Regions from separate parts of the Cytobacillus sp. Bac17 genome, predicted to be linked through region 1. Evidence: riboswitches for the same ligand, from Rfam matches in the RefSeq annotation. Region 1 holds a riboswitch; the other holds the start of a gene.
What was found. A riboswitch is a leader RNA that binds a small molecule or an ion and turns the genes downstream of it on or off. The one in region 1 is predicted to bind lysine.

Region 1 (10,705 bases):
ATAACCAGTCAACTTCAGATACGATTCCTTACAATGAAATCCTGAACGACAACATCTCTCTTGAGCATGAAGCGAAGGTTTCAAAAGTATCAGAAGAACAGTTATTCTATCTAATGAGCCGTGGAATTTCAGAGGAAGAAGCAACAGAAATGATCGTAATGGGCTTCATCGAGCCATTTACGAAAGAACTTCCAATGGAATACGCAGTAGAGATGAACCGCCTGATTAAATTCGAAATGGAAGGTTCTATCGGTTAATAGATATTTTATGAAAACCCGTTTACCGGCCATGGTAAGCGGGTTTTTTAATGGTAAGAGGCTGAGAAGGGCAGAAACTGTTTAAATTTTGGAAAATTAATGATTTAATTGCTAAAGTGAAGATATAACCCTTTGTGAAAAACGGTTTTAAATTATTATTCTTAAAATACTTATGGCAAAAAAACGGAGGTGTTTTAATGATTATTATAGGCGTAACAGGGTGGGGCGACCATGATAGCCTTTATACAGGCAATATATCGCCGAGAGATAAATTAAAGGAGTACGCCGGCCATTTTCCAACTGTCGAGGTGGACTCTGCTTTTTATGCGGTGCAGCCAAAGCGCAACTCTTCCAAATGGGTAAAAGACACACCTGAATCTTTTCAATTCATAGTAAAAGCGTACCAGGGCATGACCGGCCATCAGAGAGGCGAAATCCCCTTTGAAAGCAAAGAAGAAATGTTTGCAGCTTTCAAGGACTCATTAGAGCCTTATATCCAATCCGGCAAGCTGGCTATGGTGCTGTTTCAATTCCCGCCATGGTTTGACTGCAAAAAAGCCAATGTCGACTATCTTCGCTGGTGCAAAGGGCAGATGGGGGATATCCCTTGTGCCCTGGAATTCAGACATCAATCATGGTTTCGACCGGAGTTAAAGGAAAGTACATTAAGATTTATGAGAGAAGAAGGCTGGATTCACAGCATCTGTGACGAGCCGCAAGCCGGTGAGGGTTCTGTTCCAACTGTCCTGGAATCAACCAGTCCTGATAAGGTGCTTGTTCGGTTTCATGGCCGGAATTTTCATGGCTGGCAGAAAAAGAATGGAGATAACTGGCGAGAGGTCCGATATCTTTACCGCTATAACGAAAAAGAACTGGCTGAATGGGCAGAACATCTAAAACAACTTGAGAAAAATTGTAAAAATGTATTCGTCGTCTTCAATAACAACTCTGGCGGTGACGCTGCAGACAATGCTAAACAAATGATCGGACTTCTTGATATCGAATACCAGCAGCTCGCTCCCAGACAGCTTGATTTATTTTAAGCGATGCCAGGCACTTTCACCCTTTTCCTTGTCCTCACATATTGTGTTAATGGAAAAGGAAAGGAGTGGCGGCAAGTATGATTGATTTAAAACCGATTGATATAGATGGCCATACTTTTTTGAGTGTATCGGTGCAATTGCCGAAGACCAATCTGCTGGTGGTAACGAATGATAAAGGGTATATCATGTGCGGCGCCCTTGATGTAGCTTTGCTGAATGAGAAGCTTAAGGACCGCAAAGTAATTGCCGGCAGGGCGGTCGGCGTAAAAACCATAGAGCAGCTGTTAAATGCCCCCCTTGAATCTGTCACATTTGAGGCAGAGGAACTGGGCATTGTTAAAGGGACGATAGGAAAAGAAGCACTTCTTAAAATGATCTAAAGGCATGCCTTGACAGGGCTGTCTTTTTTATTGGATCTATATTAAGAGCTTACTTCGGACATAAATTTTTTTAATACGGGTTATACGCACATGAAGTTTTTTATCCGAACATAAAAAACGGTTATCGGCACATAAATTTTTTTATCCGCATGTAAAAATTGGCTATCCGCACACAAAAAACATAAATTGAAGAAAAAGTCTCCCTGGAATGAAGGCGAGCACCCTATGTTATCCTTAAAAATCAACTTTCATAAAAAATTAGAGAGCATCGGCCAATGCCGGAATTTTGTCGTATAATGTAAATAAAACCAAATTATACCCGAAATATAAAGTAGCACTGAAAAAAGGATATGGGAGATACATATGAGATTAGCAGCAACCAATACAATTGAGACTGGCAGCGTTTTGGCCAAGGCAATATATAATGACAAGGGTCAGGTCCTCTTGCATGAAGGTGTGGAGCTGGCTGATAAATTGATACATAAATTGCAGGAAATGGGTATTACGTATGTGTATATCAGGGATTGGCGCACTGAAGATATCCAATATAAGGACCCTCTGTCTGCCAAAATGCGAACGATGGCTATCCAAACCATAGAATCGGTTCTGAAGGAAGTAGGAGCAAATAAAGATTTATCAGGCTCTTTAGTGATTGAGAAAGCCTCTAAACGGCTATCAGGGCTAATTCGTCAGCTAATCGATGAAATAAGGGGAAATAGAGAGCTGCTTACGATCTTATCAGATGTTTATACATATGACCACTATATTTTCACACACTCCCTGAATGTAACCCTTTATTCTCTGGCAATCGGGATGAAGCTTCAGCTCCTGCCAAAGGAACTTGAAATCCTGGGGCTAGGTGCTATTCTCCATGATGTAGGAAAAATGAAGGTGCCGGCAGATATTCTTTTGAAACCGGGTAAATTGACAGTGAAAGAATTTGAATCAATAAAGAAGCACCCTGAAGATGGATTTAATATATTAAGAAAAGTAGAGACGATTCCGCTCCTTGTTGCACATTGTGCTTTTCAGCATCATGAGCGTTTGAATGGTACCGGCTACCCGCGCGGCCTTGAGGGAGACGAGATACATGATTTCGGCAAGATTATTGCGATTGCCGATGTGTTTGATGCAGTAACATCTAATCGCATTTACAGACAGGCTATGCTTCCGCATGAAGGTCTGGAGATTTTGTATGCAGGGGCAGAAAAGTTATTTGATAAGAGGATAATCGAAGTTTTTCGTCAAGCGGTCGCTGTATATCCTGTGGGTGTTACAGTCGAGCTGAATGATGGCAGGAAAGGCGTTGTCTGCCGGCAGAACGCGGGTCTGAGTGATAGGCCTGTCATCCGCATACTTGAAGAAAAGGGCAGGAATGTCGAGCCATATGAAGCAGATTTGAGGATTGAATTGAATTCTGTCATTATAGGATGCGATACGACTTTTGTACAACAATAAACTATTTTGGATTTTTGAGCCTAGTTCCCTCCTTTACAGCATACATATAGCTTGTAAAGGGGGGATTTGTTTTGGCAAAATTTCGCGGCCGGCTGCCCCGGAAAGGTCCTCTGCCATTTCGCTATGTATTTCTATTGACCTTTATATTTTTCGTCATCTCAACTGCTGCCGGCCTATGGATTATCAACGAAGGGCTTAAGCCCACACTTATGAGCTATGCCGATTCACAGACAAGGAAAATCGCATCATTGGTGATAAACAATGCGATTAATAAAAAAATTACCAATGTGATGGATTTGGAAGATATGTTTGAAGCAAGTGAAAGCGGTGTTGTCAGCATCAATGTTGAAAAGCTGAACAGGGTCAAAGCGGAAGTAACCGAACTGGTTCAGGATAATATTAAGAAAGCGGAAAAGGGCGATTTGGATGCTTTGGAGTCCTTTACAGACGTGGAAATCAACACGGAACAAATGGAGAATACAAATGGAATTGTTTATTATGTGCCGCTTGGCCAGGCAACCAATAATGCGCTTCTCGGAAACTTGGGTCCCCGGATACCGGTAAAATTTAATGCAGTGGGCTCTGTTACCTCCAATTTTATAACTGAAACAAAGGATCATGGCATTAATAATGTTGAAGTAAAGGTTCTGGTACGCCTGGATGTGCAGGTTCAAATCATTATTCCTTTTGCCACCAAAATTATCACTGTACAGGAGGATGTGCTTGCCGCTTATGGTATTTACCCAGGAAAGGTCCCGCAATTTTATAATGGCGGAGGGGGCACCTCACCATCAATAGAAATACCGGCCGGCCAATAACACTTGCAAATAGATTAGTATTTTGATAAAATTTCAATATAATTTCATAAAAACCTTATCATATCCGATGGGGTAGAGGCGCAAGATTCAAGAGTACGCTGTGCGAGGATGACAACTAAGACCGCAGCCGAAAGGGAATGTTGCCGAAGCATGATTAGTGAGTCAGAACTAATCTTGCTGGGGTTACTTCGAATAGGAGTAACACTGTCATTATGAGGGGAAAGTATGAATATACTTTGTCAAAGCCTTCATAATGGGGAGCTACAGATCGTGATGGAGAAACTAATTACTTCAAAAGAGTAATGATAGATTTTTCTCTATCGTTACTCTTTTTTTATTTTGACTCTGTCATCATCCTTGTTGTTTCCCCTACGAAAAGCTACAGGCGCCCGCTTATCGGCGCCTGTAGCTGGACACCAATCAAATTTCAGAGGAGGACAAGTAATGGCAAACACGATTTTCTCCCTGCTTCCGCCTTTGGTAGCAATCGCCATGGTTATCCTGACCAGGCGTGTATTGCTGTCATTGGGAGTGGGAATCGTAACAGCCGCACTATTGCTGGCTGAATTTAGCATCACAGAAACATTCAGCATCATTTGGGATGCTGTAAAAGGAATTTTTGTTTCAGACGGAGAGCTGAACACCTGGAATGTATATATTATTTTATTCTTGCTTGTATTAGGAGTTATTACTGCATTTATATCTATTTCAGGCGGAAGCCGCGCATTTGGAGAATGGGCGATGAAGCGGGTCAAGACCCGTGCAGGCGCACAGATTGTCGGAGCTGTTTTAGGTATTATCATATTCATTGACGACTATTTCAATGCTCTGGCAGTCGGCCAGATTTCACGTCCGATTACTGACAGGCAGCGCGTTTCCCGTGCGAAACTTGCCTATTTGATTGATTCGACTTCAGCACCTGTTTGTGTGGTTTCACCAGTATCAAGCTGGGGAGCATACATCATTGCGCTGATTGGAACTATCCTTGCTGCCCATAATGTTAGCGAGTATTCAGCTTTCTCGGCATTTATTCAAATGATTCCAATGAATCTTTATGTATGGGCTACACTCGCTATTGTGTTTATTGTTGCAATAAGGGGCATCGAAATTGGGCCAATGAGGGTACATGAGAAGCGGGCAGTTGAAGAGGGACTTGTAATGGATCCTGAGAAGCCTGCACCTGGTGAGCTTAAAGACGACCTTCCAACAAGTTCAAAAGGATCAGTCGGAGATCTTGTGTGGCCGATTATTGCCCTTGTCATTGGTACAGTTGGTGCGATGCTTTGGACGGGGTCACAGGCGGTTGAAGGAAATGCGACGATCCTGCAAATTTTTGAAAACACAGATGTATCGAAGTCACTTATCCTTGGCGGCCTCGTAGGTCTAGTGGTTTCAATGGGATTATTCTTCCGTCAGGCCTTTGTTTTGAAAGGTGTTAACGCAAATGTTTTTGGCAAAGGGGTATGGGAAGGCATAAAATCCATGCTTCCAGCTGTTTATATCTTGCTGTTTGCCTGGGCGATTGTTGATCTGATCGGCCGTCTGGAAACTGGAAAGTATTTGGCAGGTATTGTGGAAAGTTCCAATATGAGCACTTCATGGCTTCCGCTTTTACTTTTCCTCATCGCGGGAATTATGGCATTCAGTACTGGAACCTCATGGGGATCTTTCGGCATCCTGCTTCCGATTGCTGGAGATATTGCTGCTGCAACAGATATCACGCTGTTATTGCCGGCTATGTCAGCTGTCCTTGCCGGAGCGGTTTTCGGGGATCATTGTTCACCGATTTCCGATACAACGATTCTTTCCTCAACCGGGGCAGGGTGTAACCATATGGACCATGTGATGACTCAGCTTCCATATGCCTTGATTTCAGCGGGAATCGCAGCTGTTGGTTATTTAATCGTCGGGTTTACTGGCAGCACTGCTATCGCATTACTTACAGTGGCTGTTCTTGTAGCGGCATTTGCTTTCCTTGGCCGTGGTAAAAAAGAAGCCTGGCAGGAAAATAATGCTAGTTAAAAACCTATAGAAAAAGGCTTTCTCTTTGAGAAAGCCTTTTGGTGTTCATCCATCATATTAAAGAGGTCCCCGGGAAGGGACCTTTTTAATTATAGGTTGTCATTATTTCTTCTATTAAGAGAACGATCTAAGTCTTCATCGTCAGTAACATATTCTTGGCCGCCTTCTAGATGCACTTCTTCTTTCTTGAGGTTTTCTTTAACCTGCTGGGTTTCCTGAACTTCCCGTTTGCCTACGACAATTTCTTCGGTGACAACAGGCCTTTTGGAGACTTCTACACGCTCTTCTGTAATTGGGATCCTGATTGTTTCCTCATCTGATATAGGTGATGTGCTTGCGCCAGTTGGATCGTCCACTTTTCTTCTTTCTACATACACTTCTTCATGCTCTACCGGTACATTAATTGCTTTTTGTTCTTCCACAACATCTTTATGGATTTCAACTTCTCCGGCTTGAACACGTTCTTTTGACACATCCAGCAGTTCTTCCCGGAGTTTTAATGATTGTTCATCTTCTTCAGCGGGATTTCTCTGCTGGCTATATCCCCCATTGTAAGTGCTGTCCACGTTGGCTTCAGCAGTTCCTGCATTGGTAAAGCCTGTTGCAGTATCCATTCTATCGCTGTATAAAATGATTTTTCCCTCGTTTACATAAGTTTCATACTTGCGTGCTTCATCATCTGACATGCCCAGTTCCCTGAACTTTTCACCTGCAGAGTCGCTGGTCATGCGATCATCATCAAACCATGATGCGAGACTATTTAAGAATCCCGCGCTCTCGCTGCTGTCTCTATCTTTAGTCTCGAAGGTCTCTGTATGAACACCGGTTTTATCTTCAAGAGACGTATCCAGGTGTTCTGTCTGCCCAATGATGGATAGATCCTGAACAGGGTATCCGTCATTTTGCAGTTCTTGAATGGCATTTACTACTTCCCTTTGTGAATTATAAACTCCGATAATATTGGCATCCATTTGTAAAAACCTCCTTTGCAGTGCTTTATGCTATATTTGGTAATGGTTAAGCACATTGGTTATATTCCCGGGTCTTGGAAGAGCAAACAAGGTTAATTTTGGCATCTTACCAATTTTATTTTGAATTTTCTGAATAAAAAATGAAAGTTTTTAGCTTTTAAGAATAAATTTTACTAAGGGGGTGAGGACAAAGAATATATTGATCAGCTTTGGTGGAATAACTCCTGGCCGAGTTGAATTCTAATGATAATTAAAATACGAGTATACTAATTTGGTTATGTGCTTTACTCTGGCAATGTACTAAAATAAATTATTTCGAAAAATAATACTATTAGGAAAATAATGTTTTGACAGATTATCAAAAACTAGCTATACTAGGCTTAGTTAGATTTAATTATCTGAAAATATAAAAAGTTCCCATTGTTCTTTTTAATTGGGAATATTTACAGGGGGTAGTAATTACTATGGATAATCGTCCGCAGTGGGGATCCAGAGCTGGCTTTATATTGGCAGCGGTGGGTTCTGCAATTGGTCTAGGAAACATTTGGCGTTTCCCTGCAGTTGCATATGAAAATGGAGGGGGAGCATTCTTTTTTCCGTATTTATTTGCTCTGCTGACAGCAGGAATACCGCTTCTGATTATGGAATTTACAATTGGCCATAGGTATCGGGGTTCAGCACCACTGTCTTATGCTAGATTAAGTAAAAAATACGAATGGTTAGGCTGGTGGCAGGTAGCCATCTCATTTGTCATTTCAACATATTATGCGGTTATTATCGCATGGGCAATGTCTTTCGCAGGCTTCTCGTTTAATCTCAAATGGGGTGACGATCCAAACGGATTCCTCTTTGGAGAATATTTGAAGCTTTCTGAAACGCCAGGAGATATAGGCGGGATTGTCCCAGGAGTTTTCATTCCTTTAGTTATTGTTTGGGTAGTAACACTTGGCATCCTGTTCAAGGGAATTAAAAAAGGTATTGAAATCGCGAACAAAATCTTTATTCCTGTCCTTGTAGTTTTATTCTTAATTATTGTTGTTCGCGCATTGACACTTGATGGAGCTATTGCCGGATTGGATGCATTCTTTAAGCCAAACTGGGAGATGATAGCAGATCCTAAGGTTTGGGTTGCGGCATATGGCCAGATCTTCTTTAGTTTATCAATTGGATTTGCCATCATGGTAACATATTCAAGCTACCTTCCTAAGAAAACGGATTTGACAAACAGTGCTTTCATTACAGGTTTTGCAAACTCTGGATTTGAACTTCTTGCAGGGATCGGAGTTTTTGCCGCATTAGGATTCATGGCTGCACAGCAGGGTGTGGGTATTAATGAAGTTGTATCATCCGGTGTAGGATTAGCATTCGTGGTATTCCCGCAAATCATTAACGAATTCCCTGCTTTAAATGGGTTATTCGGGTCTTTCTTCTTTATCTGTTTAACACTGGCGGGCTTAACTTCGCTAATTTCAATTGTTGAAACATTTGTTGCCGGTGTACAGGATAAGTTTAATGTATCACGTAATAAAGCTGTTCTTGTTGGCGGCGGTTTATCTGCTGTTATTTCAATCCTTTTTGCGACACAGGGCGGATTATACTTCCTTGATGCAGCGGATTATTTCATTAACCAGTTTGGAGTTGCCCTGGCAGGACTTGTCCAGGTTGTAATTGTTGGATGGGTATTAAAAGAATTGAAAAATCTTCAAAACCATGCAGATGCTGTTTCCGATATAAAACTTGGGGCATGGTGGAAAGTGTGTTTAATTGGAATTACACCAATTGTGCTTGGTTATATGATGATTCAAAACATTATAACAAATGTGAAAGATAATTATGAAGGATATCCTACAAGCTTCCTGCTCTATTCAGGATGGGGAGTTGCAATAGCTGCATTGATTATGGGCTTTGTGTTTATGGCAATTAAAAAGAACGAAACACAGACTAAGCTTACGATCCCAAATGATAAGGAGGTATCTCAATAATGTCTGGTGGCGCAATTACAATGATGGTGGTTGGGATGCTCATTATCTGGGGCGGTCTGGCAGCAAGTATAATGAATGCAGTATCTAAAGCAAAAAAAGCTAAATAATAAATAATGAAGGACTGCCTAATTAAATAGGCAGTCCTTTATTTATGTTTATTTTCTTCTTGCTTTTATCCGATCCTGTCTTTCCCATAATCTTAAATGAGGATATGGATCATAGGACCACTCAGTATAGCCATTGTCTTTGTATATGCCATAATGGAGATGGGGAGGGAATTTACCTGATGTACCCGGAGGCCCGTAGCCGGAGCTTCCTACCCCTCCTATCATCATCCCGGGCTCAACGATTTGCCCAACTTTCAGATCTTTTGCAAATCCGCTTAAATGGGCAAAGTAATGATAGTTATTATTAATATCACGGATGCCGATTCTCCATCCTCCATATTTGTTCCAGCCTTTCATTTCCACTATTCCATAAGATGTAGCCCGGACGGGCACCCCGTAATCAGCGAAAATATCTGTTCCTTCATGAATCCGCCTTCCGCCCCATCCTCTGGCGTCACCCCAGGTATTTCTGTAGCTGTAATTGCTCCTCAAAGGGACAGGGAAGGTGTGGTCATCAAGATCAAGGCGGCCGAACTGCTTATAAATTTGGGCTTTGCCGATAATGATGCCGACAGCTTTATCGCGTTTATAATAATTCCACAATCCAATTTTTAAATTATCATGGTCTGTACCATATGAGAGAAGGAATTTGGCAAAGGAATGAAGAACATCTTCATCACTTTTCAAGCTGGCTTTTCCGTCCCCGTCCCCGTCCATTCCTATTCCATTGAAAAATTGTATGGATGTAGGATTCTCATCGGATGGATCTGGGTTCAATATTCCCGCCCACTCTTCAGGTTTGAAATAGATGCCTGTAATGCCTTCTGCTTTGGGAATATCCCTTCTGGACTGCCGGACATTCCGTTCATACTGATCAATCCCCGCAAGGTAATACCAGGGGATGTTCGTAACAGCTTCAACTTTTTTATATAAGGTCATTCTTTGTTTATATACATCAGCTTGATTTTCTTGGGCGCTGACTGTGCATAAGGAAATCAGAAATAACGATAAGGCCGCAGCTGCGGTAAATAATATCCGCACGGAAATCCTCCCTTCTTTTATGGTCTGCTTATTTAGTTTGTGAGGAATGGATAATTTAATAAATATCAATTAATGGTAATACCAGAATCTTCGGCTTGTCCTCTTCAATTCATTATGATAAAGTGGCATCAGGTGAAGCCTAATCAGCTTAGTCGGAATTTGCTTATGACAGGCTTTTAATAGGCAGGAATGTATTAATTCTGAAGTCAGATAACTGTCTGGCTCCAGCGCCTACCCCCTCGAGGCCTCAAGCCAAGGGTAAGGCGCTTGCGCCTTTCTTTCCGTCTAGCTTCAGTTTAAGGAGTGGGAAAATGAGCAAAAAAGAAGAGTACTTGCGCAAGCCTGAATGGCTGAAAATAAAGTTAAACACAAATGAAAATTATACTGGCCTAAAAAAAATGATGAGGGAAAAAAATCTGCATACTGTTTGTGAAGAGGCTAAGTGCCCCAACATTCATGAATGCTGGGCAGTAAGAAGAACGGCCACGTTCATGATTCTTGGGGATGTTTGTACGCGTGCCTGCCGTTTTTGTGCTGTCAAAACGGGCCTGCCAACTGAATTGGATCTTCAGGAGCCGGAACGCGTAGCAGATTCCGTAGCGCTAATGAACTTAAAGCATGCAGTG
Region 2 (10,705 bases), on a different contig from region 1:
AAAGAGAGGCCGACCTTATTCCCTGGTGCCCCAACGATTTACATTGGGTTATTGAACCATCCGGATATAAAAAAATATGATTTATCTTCCATAGACTCTTGCATCAGTGGATCTGCTGCCCTGCCCGTTGAAGTCCAGCAGAAATTTGAAGAAATAACAGGAGGAAAGCTTGTCGAGGGCTATGGTTTGACGGAATCTTCACCTGTTACACATGCTAATTTCTTATGGGATCGCCCCCGTGTCAAAGGCAGTATAGGTGTCCCTTGGCCTGATACAGATGCAGCGATTTTTTCACTGGAAACGGGAGAAGCGCTTCCGGCAGGAGAAGTGGGCGAAATTGCAGTTAAAGGTCCTCAGGTAATGAAAGGCTATTGGAACCGCCCGGAAGAAACAGCACAGACTTTAAGAGATGGCTGGCTGCTTACAGGTGACCTGGGCTATATGGATGAGAATGGATACTTCTATGTAGTGGACCGGAAGAAAGATATGATTATTGCAGGGGGATTCAATATTTATCCCCGTGAAATAGAGGAAGTGCTATACGAGCATCCAGCCGTGCAGGAAGTGATTGCTGCAGGTATACCTGACCCATATCGCGGAGAAACAGTAAAAGCATATATTGTGCTGAAAGAGGGCAAAGAAGCAACGGAAGAAGAGCTGAATGAGTTTGCAAGAAAGCATCTTGCAGCATATAAGGTTCCAAGGCAATATGAATTCCGCAAGGAGCTTCCTAAGACAGCTGTTGGAAAAATACTGAGAAGGACATTAGTAGATGAAGAAAAAAAGAAATTTAAAGAAGAAGAGGAAAAGCGGGCTTAACTTCAGAGACCGATTTTCGATCGGCTCTTTATTTTTGCGCCATTAAGCTTGTCCAGACATAAAAGAAATGTAATAATAAAATATATTTCTAGGGATAATTTCTTGACACGAATGAATTGTCCTACTATTATAAAAATATGAATGATGATTCATTCATTTTAGATCGTTTTTTAAATTCAAAAATAAACGAAGCTGATTGGCCAATCCCGGCAGCAGGTATGGCATTACTCCAGCCCTGCTGCTCCTTAAAAATCTATGCACCTGTTTATTCTGAAAGGAGGGAACCTATTGAAAAAAACAAAGCCTAAATACCGGCAAATTATTGATGCGGCTGTAGTCGTGATCGCTGAAAATGGATATCACCAGGCCCAGGTATCAAAAATTGCCAAACAGGCTGGTGTCGCTGATGGCACCATATACTTATATTTCAAAAACAAAGAAGATATATTAATATCCCTCTTTCAGGATAAAATGGGCTACTTTGTTGAGAAAATTGAAGAAAAAATTGCAGGAAAAGAAAAAGCTGCAGAGAAACTATTAATGATGGTAGAATCACACTTTAGAATGCTCTCGGAAGACAGGCACCTGGCAATTGTAACCCAGCTCGAATTGAGGCAGTCCAATAAAGACCTTCGCCATAAAATTAATGAGGTGCTCAAAGGATACCTTGCTTTAGTGGAAAGGATTCTTGCTGATGGCAGGGAGAGCGGTGAGTTTCCAGCTGATCTGGATATTAGGCTGGCGCGCCAGATGATTTTTGGCACCATGGATGAAACAGTGACCACATGGGTAATGAATGAGCAAAAATATGATCTTACTGCATTGGCAGAGCCTGTTCATAAACTTTTGATCGGCGGGTGCGGAAAACTTTGAGGCAGATAAAGTGCTCCATAATATAGTCAGGAGGGATAAGATGGAATATCTAAAATGGTCCCATCAGGACTTTGTGGCGACGATTACTATTGAACGTCCGCCTGCGAATGCTCTTTCATCAGGTCTATTGAAAGAGCTTTCAGCTGTCCTGGATGAAGTTGAAAATAATGAGGAAATTAGGGTAATCCTTATTCATGGGGAGGGCAGATTCTTCTCAGCAGGCGCTGATATTAAAGAATTTACAACCATTGAAAGCGGTGAAGATTTTTCAAGCTTGGCGACTTATGGACAGGATCTCTTTGAGAGAATGGAAAAATTCCCTAAGCCAATTATTGCAGCGATTCATGGAGCGGCATTGGGCGGCGGTTTGGAGCTTGCCATGGGCTGTCATTTCCGTCTCGTAGCTGAAAACGCAAAGCTGGGTCTTCCAGAGCTTCAGCTTGGATTAATTCCTGGTTTTGCCGGAACTCAGAGGCTTCCCCGATATGTAGGTGCAGCGCGTGCAGCAGAAATGCTTTTCACTAGTGACCCAATTACCGGGCTTGAGGCAGTGCAATATGGTCTGGCTAACCATGCCTATCCTGAGGAGCAGCTGTTGGACAATGCTTATAGTATGGCGAAGAAAATTGCCAAGAAGAGCCCTGGTTCGATCAAGGCGGCCATTGAGCTCTTAAACTACGGAAAGACGGGGCAATTCTACGAAGGTGTTAAAAAAGAAGCAGAATTGTTTGGGGAAGTATTTGTTTCTGAAGATGGCAAGGAAGGCATATCTGCGTTTATTGAAAAGCGTGAACCAAGCTTTACCGGAAAATAGTGTTTTAAAAGATTTGTACTGAAAGATTACATTCATCCTCATAATCTATTATAATAGACTTGTATGCGGATGATCTAATCTTCAGAAGATTCAATGGTTATATTATGGTCTGTGAGCGAGCGCCCGCTCAATTCTAAAAGCGGGCAGTTCCAAGCAGATAAGCCTTTCTGTATGCGTTAAATATTTTCAATCTTTCGAAGTGAAGAAATGTTTTAATTAATGGCTTTGTTTTTTGACAATGCTTAATTACTAGGAGGGAAATCATGAACATCTACGTATTAATGAAGAGAACATTTGATACTGAGGAAAAAATTACCATCTCCGGCGGCAAAATCAATGAAGATGGCGCTGAATTTATCATTAATCCATATGATGAATATGCAATTGAAGAAGCAATCCAGGTTCGGGATGCGAATGGCGGAGAAGTGACGGTTGTTTCCGTAGGAACAGAAGAAGCTGAAAAGCAGCTCCGTACCGCTCTTGCGATGGGTGCCGATAAAGCTGTATTAATAAATACAGAAGATGATCTTGAAGGTGGAGATCAATACACGACTGCAAAAATCTTATCCGAATACTTGAAAGACAAAGATGCTGACTTAATCATTGCAGGAAATGTAGCAATTGATGGGGGTTCGGGACAGGTTGGACCTCGTGTAGCAGAAATTTTGGGCATTTCTTATGTAACAACTATTACAAAGCTTGATATCAATGGCAGCTCTGCGACAGTAGTGCGCGATGTTGAAGGGGATTCAGAAGTAATTGAGACATCACTTCCATTATTGGTCACTGCTCAGCAGGGGTTAAATGAGCCGCGCTATCCATCTTTGCCGGGAATTATGAAGGCAAAAAAGAAGCCACTTGATGAGCTTGAGCTTGATGATCTTGATCTTGATGAGGACGATGTTGAAGCCAAAACAAAAACAATTGAAATCTATTTGCCTCCTAAGAAGGAAGCAGGAAAAGTTCTTGAAGGCGAGCTGGAAGATCAAGTTAAGGAACTTGTGAAACTTCTTCATACTGAAGCCAAAGTTGTCTGATCATCAATAACTGATAATAATAACGCAGGGGGTAAAACATATGGCTAGAAAAGTATTAGTGTTAGGTGAAGTCCGTGACGGTTCATTGCGTAATGTATCCTTCGAAGCTGTTGCAGCTGGTAAGACTGCGTCAGAAGGCGGAGAGGTTGTAGGTGTTTTAATTGGTGATTCTGTAAGCGCTTTAGCTAATGAAATGATTCACTATGGTGCTGACCGTGTTGTAACTGTTGAAGATGAAAAGCTGAAGCAGTATACTCCTGACGGCTTTTCACAGGCTTTAATGGCTGTGATTGATTCCGAAAGTCCGGAAGGCCTGATTTTTGGACATACAGCATTAGGGAAAGATCTCGCTCCTAAAATTGCTGCCAAGCTGGAGTCAGGTTTAATCTCTGACGTAACGAGCCTTGAAGAGGCAGGCGGCAACCTGGTGTTCACACGCCCGATTTATTCAGGTAAAGCTTTTGAAAAGAAAATTGTTACAGATGGCCTCCTCTTTGCAACAATTCGTCCAAACAACATAGCTCCATTGGAGAAAGATGAATCAAGATCAGGAGATATTGCTTCTGTTGCAGCAGAAATCAAAGATCTTCGCACGATCATTAAGGAAGTTGTCCGCAAAGCAAGTGAAGGCGTTGATTTATCCGAAGCTAAGGTTATCATTGCCGGCGGCCGCGGCGTTAAGAGCGAGGAAGGCTTTGAGCCATTAAAAGAACTTGCTTCGGTTCTAAATGGAGCAGTGGGTGCATCACGCGGAGCTTGTGATGCTGATTATTGTGACTACTCGCTGCAAATTGGCCAAACCGGTAAGGTTGTAACACCAGATCTATATATTGCTTGCGGCATCTCCGGTGCTATTCAGCATTTAGCTGGGATGTCCAACTCAAAAGTAATCGTAGCCATTAACAAAGATCCGGAAGCCAATATCTTTAAAGTAGCTGATTATGGTATTGTTGGAGATCTGTTTGAGGTTGTTCCACTGTTAACTGAAGAATTCAAAAAGCTTAAAGTAAATGCATAAGATAGTATATCGAATGGGCGGCTGATGGCCGCCCATTATACATAGTGCCAATAGGGAAAGAAAGAGAATAATCTGTTCCAAATAGGGTAAATTACGATCGAGCAGATTGTTCGCAACATATAATAAACGATGGTATACTGTCGTTAGTATTTGAGTTAAATTTTAGGAGGCATATCAAATGGCTATTTCACATGCAACTGACCAAAACTTCACTGCTGAGACTGGTTCGGGATTAGTATTGGCAGATTTCTGGGCTCCTTGGTGCGGCCCTTGTAAAATGATCGCTCCTGTTTTAGAAGAGCTTGATTCTGAAATGGGCGATAAAGTAAAAATTGTAAAAATCGATGTTGACGAAAACCAGGAAACTGCTGGAAAGTTTGGCGTAATGAGCATTCCGACATTAATCGTTCTAAAAGACGGTGAAGTTGTAGATAAAGTGGTTGGTTTCCAGCCGAAAGAGGCTCTCGCTGAATTACTTTCAAAACATGCGTAATTTATAAGGAATTTTCCCGGTGTCCCATAAGGACATCGGGATTTTTTTGTCATATGGGTTTTGTTGTTATGCTGCAGGTTTCCAGGCTGATATAATAAGATGGTAATAATGTGCCATCTGCATATTAGCGGCTAAATAATATTGGTTTGCTGCCAGCGCAAACAAAGTATTATACTAGCTTTCACCCCAAAATGATTATGCCAAACAATGAATAAATTGAACTTCAATAAAAAGTTTTAACCGGGGAGGTGTAGTGCCATGAATGATACGATAAAAAATAAACTGATGCTGCTTCCTGCCCAGCCGGGATGTTATTTGATGAAAGACAGGCAGGGTACCATCATATACGTGGGGAAGGCAAAAATCCTGAAAAACCGTGTAAGATCCTATTTCACAGGCTCACATGACGGAAAAACATTAAGACTTGTTAATGAGATCGTAGATTTTGAGTACATTGTCACTTCTTCAGATATGGAAGCACTGATCCTTGAGATGAATCTGATCAAGAAATATGATCCGAAATATAATGTAATGCTGAAGGACGATAAAAGTTACCCTTTTATCAAATTGACGGCCGAACGCCATCCCCGTCTAATTACAACCAGAAAAGTAAAAAAAGACAGGGGAAAATACTTCGGACCATATCCCAATGTGCAGGCTGCCAATGAAACAAAAAAGCTGCTCGACCGAATTTATCCTCTCCGCAAATGTTCAACTCTTCCGGACAGAGTTTGCCTTTATTATCATTTAGGCCAATGTCTTGCGCCATGCGTGAAGGCCGTAGGTGAAGACCAATATAAGCAAATGACAGACGAGATTGCAAAATTCTTGAATGGCGGATACAAAGAGATTAAAAAAGACCTGACTGCAAAAATGACAGCAGCTGCTGAAGAATTGGACTTTGAAAGGGCAAAGGAGCTTAGGGATAAAATTGCCCATATAGATGCAACAATGGAAAAGCAAAAAATGACAATGACAGACTTTACCGACCGGGATGTATTTGGATATGCGGTTGATAAAGGATGGATGTGTGTTCAGGTATTCTTCATTAGACAGGGTAAACTCATTGAAAGAGATGTATCAATGTTCCCTATTTATAATGAGCCGGAAGAAGAAATCTTAACTTTCCTCGGCCAGTTTTATACAAAAGCAAACCACTTTAAACCGCGAGAAATATTGGCACCGGATTCGGTTGATGCTGAAATGGCAGAACAGCTTCTGGATGTTAAGGTGCTAAAACCGCAGCGAGGGCAAAAAAAGGACCTGGTGAAGCTTGCTTATAAAAATGCAAAAATTGCTCTCCAGGAGAAGTTTTCTTTAATTGAGCGTGATGAAGAACGGACAATTAAGGCTGTAGAAAATCTGGGGGATCAGCTTGGAATATATACGCCTCACCGGATAGAAGCATTTGATAATTCAAATATCCAGGGAACGGACCCTGTTTCAGCCATGATCGTCTTTATTGATGGCAAACCAGAGAAAAGAGAATACCGTAAATATAAGATTAAGTCTGTTAAAGGCCCTGATGACTATGAATCCATGAGAGAAGTAGTCCGGCGCAGATATACAAGGGTACTGAAAGAAGAGCTGCCGCTTCCGGACTTAATCATGATTGATGGGGGAAAAGGGCATGTTGAAGCTGTACGGGATGTGCTTGAAAATGAGCTCGGTCTGGATATTCCGATTTCTGGCCTGGTGAAGGATGAAAAGCACAGGACTTCTCAGCTCTTATATGGTAATCCGCTTCAAATTATTCCACTTGCAAGGAACAGCCAGGAATTTTATCTGCTTCAGAGAATTCAGGACGAGGTTCATCGTTTTGCGATTACTTTTCATCGCCAGCTTCGCGGGAAAAATGCCTTTCAGTCTATTCTTGATGATATTCCCGGCATAGGAGAAAAACGAAAGAAACAGCTGCTGAAAGCCTTTGGATCTGTTAAGAAAATGAAAGAAGCACCAATAGAGGAGTATAGGAAAATAGGCATTCCTGAGAATGTTGCCGAGGAATTGAAGTTGAGGCTCGAGGAACAAAATGGAAATCCTAAGTCATAAATGGATATAGACAGAAAATTTCAGATATGTTATACTAATTCAAACTTTATATCAATATCACTTTATAGCGATAAAGCGTATGTTCATTTAGTTCAAACAAAGTTTTGGGACTATGAACCGAATCGTTAAGTGAAGGTAGAGGTGCGAACTTCATCAGTAAAAGCTTGGAGAAGAATGAGCTTCCATGAAAAGCTTTGAAAGGGTACGTTCGCCGAAGTGGAGAAAATCTCATCATTTTTTCTGCTGGTTCTGCATTGAATAAATGCAGGATTGTCAGGACAATGCCGTCCTGGAGAGCTATCTCACTGTGTTTGCTCATTTTTATACTTTGGCTGCACAGCAATGGGATAGTAAACTATTCCATTGCTTTTTTTATTGCCCAAAAGGGTATTTTAGAGTTAAGGCCATTGTCAAATACAGCAGAGTGAACTGTTATGCTTCACTTACATAGGACGGCAAATCACAAAATTACTATTTCTTTAGAAAGAAGGGAAAGCTGTGGGAATCATTGTGCAGAAATTCGGGGGCACCTCCGTGGGGACTGTAGACAGAATTCAAAATGTTGCCAATCGGGTAATTGAAGAAAAAAATCGGGGAAATGATGTTGTTGTAGTTGTTTCGGCAATGGGCAAAACAACTGATCAGCTGGTTGGCATGGCAAGGGAGATTTCCCCCTCACCTGATAAAAGGGAAATGGACATGCTGCTTACAACCGGCGAACAGGTGACCATCTCTTTATTGGCAATGGCTTTAAATGCGAAAGGGCATCCCGCCGTTTCTTTTACAGGGTGGCAGGCAGGCATTAAAACAGAAGCAGTCCATGGCAATGCGAGGATAGTGAATATTGATCCAGGTACCATTCAGGGTGAATTAAACCAGGGGAAAATTGTAATTGTGGCAGGCTTCCAGGGGATGACTGAAGATGGTTCCATCACCACACTTGGCCGGGGCGGATCTGATACAACGGCTGTTGCACTGGCTGCAGCACTTAAAGCTGATAAATGTGATATTTATACTGATGTAACCGGGGTATTTACATCAGATCCCCGCTTTATAAAGAATGCCAGAAAATTATATTCTGTTTCCTATGATGAAATGCTTGAACTGGCCAATTTGGGGGCAGGTGTGCTCCATCCAAGAGCAGTCGAATTTGCGAAAAATTATGGACTTCCCCTTGAAGTGCGTTCAAGCCTTGAGAAGGAAGCCGGAACAATCATTGAGGAGGAAGTAAAAATGGAACAAAACTTAGTCGTGCGCGGTGTGGCATTTGAGGATGATATAACAAGGGTGACGATTCTTGGTCTTCCTAATTCAATGACTGGATTGTCTACTATTTTCTCGGCGCTTGCCAAAAATCGCATTAACGTTGATATCATTATCCAGAGCATGACAGAGGCTCAGACGACAAACCTTTCATTTTCAATAAAGAATGAAGATCTCACAGATACAGTAAAAGTGCTGGAAAAGCATAGAGAACAATTAAATTATGACAGAATTGAATGGGAATCCGGCCTTGCTAAGGTTTCGATTGTTGGCTCAGGCATGATTTCCAATCCGGGTGTGGCTGCAGAAATGTTCGAAGTGCTTTCCGCGAATGAAATAACGGTGAAAATGGTAAGCACATCAGAAATTAAAGTATCGGCGGTTGTTGAAAACAGCAAAATGATTGATGCAGTTGATGCTTTGCATGATGCATTCAATCTGTCGGTTTCTCCGGTTAAGGCTTAATTCCAGGAATATCAAACAATAAGCTATCAAAATTGATAGCTTATTGTTTGTACATATGATATTACTCAGCAGGATCCTTTTTATCCCACTTCACTGTAATAAGGATTTTGCCAGTTTTTTTGCGGGGATGTTCGAATGCCTCACAAATGACTTCTTTTTGAAGTTCAATCTGCTGGGCTATAAATCCGGCCTCAAGCTGAAAGGTGCAGTTATGATTTTTTTTGCAGCGGTCTGTAATCAGCTGGCTGGATAATTCCATTTCAATTTCATTTTTCGATTCGTTTGCGATGGAAAGATTTCCCCAGCCGGCGTTTATAAAAAACTCGGCAATCTGGCCGGCTGTTTCCAGAGGATACATGCGTGCGATCCTTTTGCCGGCCCAATATAAAATTTCCGGTGCTTCATTTCCCAAAAGGTCATGCAGCAGCACTTCCCGGATTAGTTCATAGCCAAAAACCGGAACTGACTGTATGTGATCTTCATTAGTGGATTTCGCAGATGCTAATTCGCTCAATAGTCTCCCCTCTTTCTATGATTCTATTATATACAATATGCTGAGAGAGTTAATATCAATTCGGGAAAAAATAGAACGATTTGCATAGAAATAATTACTATTCCAGTATACTGGAGAGCAGCAACTAGGTCATATTGAACCGCAGAATAATATATGTTTTTTAGCCGCTAATATTTTTTAAAAATTTTATTAATATGGAACATTTTATGTATCCGTTTTCTTGACGCTCTATTATCTTGGGAGTAAAATGGACATGTCACATAATTGTAAGAAAATGAATAACATTTTCGAGATGATGTCCTGAGCGGGGGCTCAGCATCATTTTTTTAAAATCAGGGGGGGAAAGTTTATGGCAGGTAATCGTGAGTTTTTTAATCGCAGATTGCATTCATTACTTGGGGTTATACCGGTTGGTTTGTTTTTGGTGCAGCACCTTGTAGTGAACCATTTTGCAACAGGGGGAGAGGAATCTTTTAATAATGCAGCGCATTTCATGGAAAGTCTTCCATTCAGAATATTCCTTGAAACGTTTGTAATCTATCTACCTTTGCTGTTCCACGCAATCTATGGACTTTATATTGCTTTTACTGCAAAAAATAACGCAAGCAGGTATGGATACTTCCGAAACTGGATGTTTATGCTGCAGCGTGTTTCAGGTGTCATTACACTGGTTTTTGTTGCATGGCATGTTTGGGAAACACGTGTACAGGCTGCCTTTGGAGCAGATGTTAACTTTCAGATGATGGAGAACATCCTATCTAATCCATTTATGTTCTGGTTCTATATTATTGGAGTCATTTCTGCAATTTTCCACTTTGCTAATGGGCTTTGGTCATTCCTTGTCAGCTGGGGAATTACAGTATCTCCTCGTTCACAGGTTATTTCCACGTATGTAACGATCGGAATATTCATTGCACTATCTATTGTTGGTGTACGTGCTCTAACAGCATTCATTTAAAAGACAATAAAAGACTATTAGACTTCGGATTTATAACGTGCCAATAATATTGCAGCTTTGAGAAGCAGTCTGGCTTTAAGCACGATAGGCAGGCGCTCTGCGCTTTTCTAAGTTGTACTAGTAATTAGGGAGTGAGTCACTATGGGTAAAGGAAAGGTTATAGTTGTCGGCGGCGGATTAGCCGGTTTAATGGCGACAATTAAAGTTGCAGAATCAGGGACTCCGGTTGAATTATTTTCTTTAGTGCCGGTTAAACGTTCTCACTCTGTTTGTGCCCAGGGCGGCATCAACGGAGCAGTAAATACAAAAGGGGAAGGCGATTCTCCTTGGATTCATTTTGACGATACAATTTATGGCGGAGACTTCCTGGCAAACCAGCCGCCTGTTAAAGCGATGGCA

Region 2: linked by a shared signal. The riboswitch ahead of NR125_RS06505 (aspartate kinase) and the one ahead of NR125_RS08235 (Na+/H+ antiporter NhaC family protein) in region 1 are both predicted to bind lysine.

The regions. Positions count from the first base shown of each region.
Region 1 is NZ_JALJRC010000004.1:54,840-65,544, reverse strand. Features, by position in the region: gene sufB (Fe-S cluster assembly protein SufB) at 1-257, shown strand, start outside; gene NR125_RS08255 (DUF72 domain-containing protein) at 455-1,300, shown strand; gene NR125_RS08250 (YunC family protein) at 1,378-1,680, shown strand; gene NR125_RS08245 (HD-GYP domain-containing protein) at 2,044-3,138, shown strand; gene yunB (sporulation protein YunB) at 3,210-3,956, shown strand; lysine riboswitch at 4,022-4,228, shown strand; gene NR125_RS08235 (Na+/H+ antiporter NhaC family protein) at 4,401-5,978, shown strand; gene NR125_RS08230 (YsnF/AvaK domain-containing protein) at 6,068-6,949, opposite strand; gene NR125_RS08225 (sodium-dependent transporter) at 7,414-8,931, shown strand; gene NR125_RS08220 (methionine/alanine import family NSS transporter small subunit) at 8,931-9,038, shown strand; gene NR125_RS08215 (M23 family metallopeptidase) at 9,087-10,079, opposite strand; gene lipA (lipoyl synthase) at 10,391-10,705, shown strand, end outside.
Region 2 is NZ_JALJRC010000002.1:425,860-436,564, reverse strand. Features, by position in the region: gene NR125_RS06540 (long-chain-fatty-acid--CoA ligase) at 1-819, shown strand, start outside; gene NR125_RS06535 (fatty acid metabolism transcriptional regulator FadR) at 1,108-1,692, shown strand; gene NR125_RS06530 (enoyl-CoA hydratase) at 1,733-2,506, shown strand; gene NR125_RS06525 (electron transfer flavoprotein subunit beta/FixA family protein) at 2,770-3,543, shown strand; gene NR125_RS06520 (electron transfer flavoprotein subunit alpha/FixB family protein) at 3,584-4,561, shown strand; gene trxA (thioredoxin) at 4,740-5,054, shown strand; gene uvrC (excinuclease ABC subunit UvrC) at 5,313-7,106, shown strand; lysine riboswitch at 7,235-7,414, shown strand; gene NR125_RS06505 (aspartate kinase) at 7,605-8,834, shown strand; gene NR125_RS06500 (YslB family protein) at 8,896-9,348, opposite strand; gene NR125_RS06495 (succinate dehydrogenase cytochrome b558 subunit) at 9,698-10,306, shown strand; gene sdhA (succinate dehydrogenase flavoprotein subunit) at 10,448-10,705, shown strand, end outside.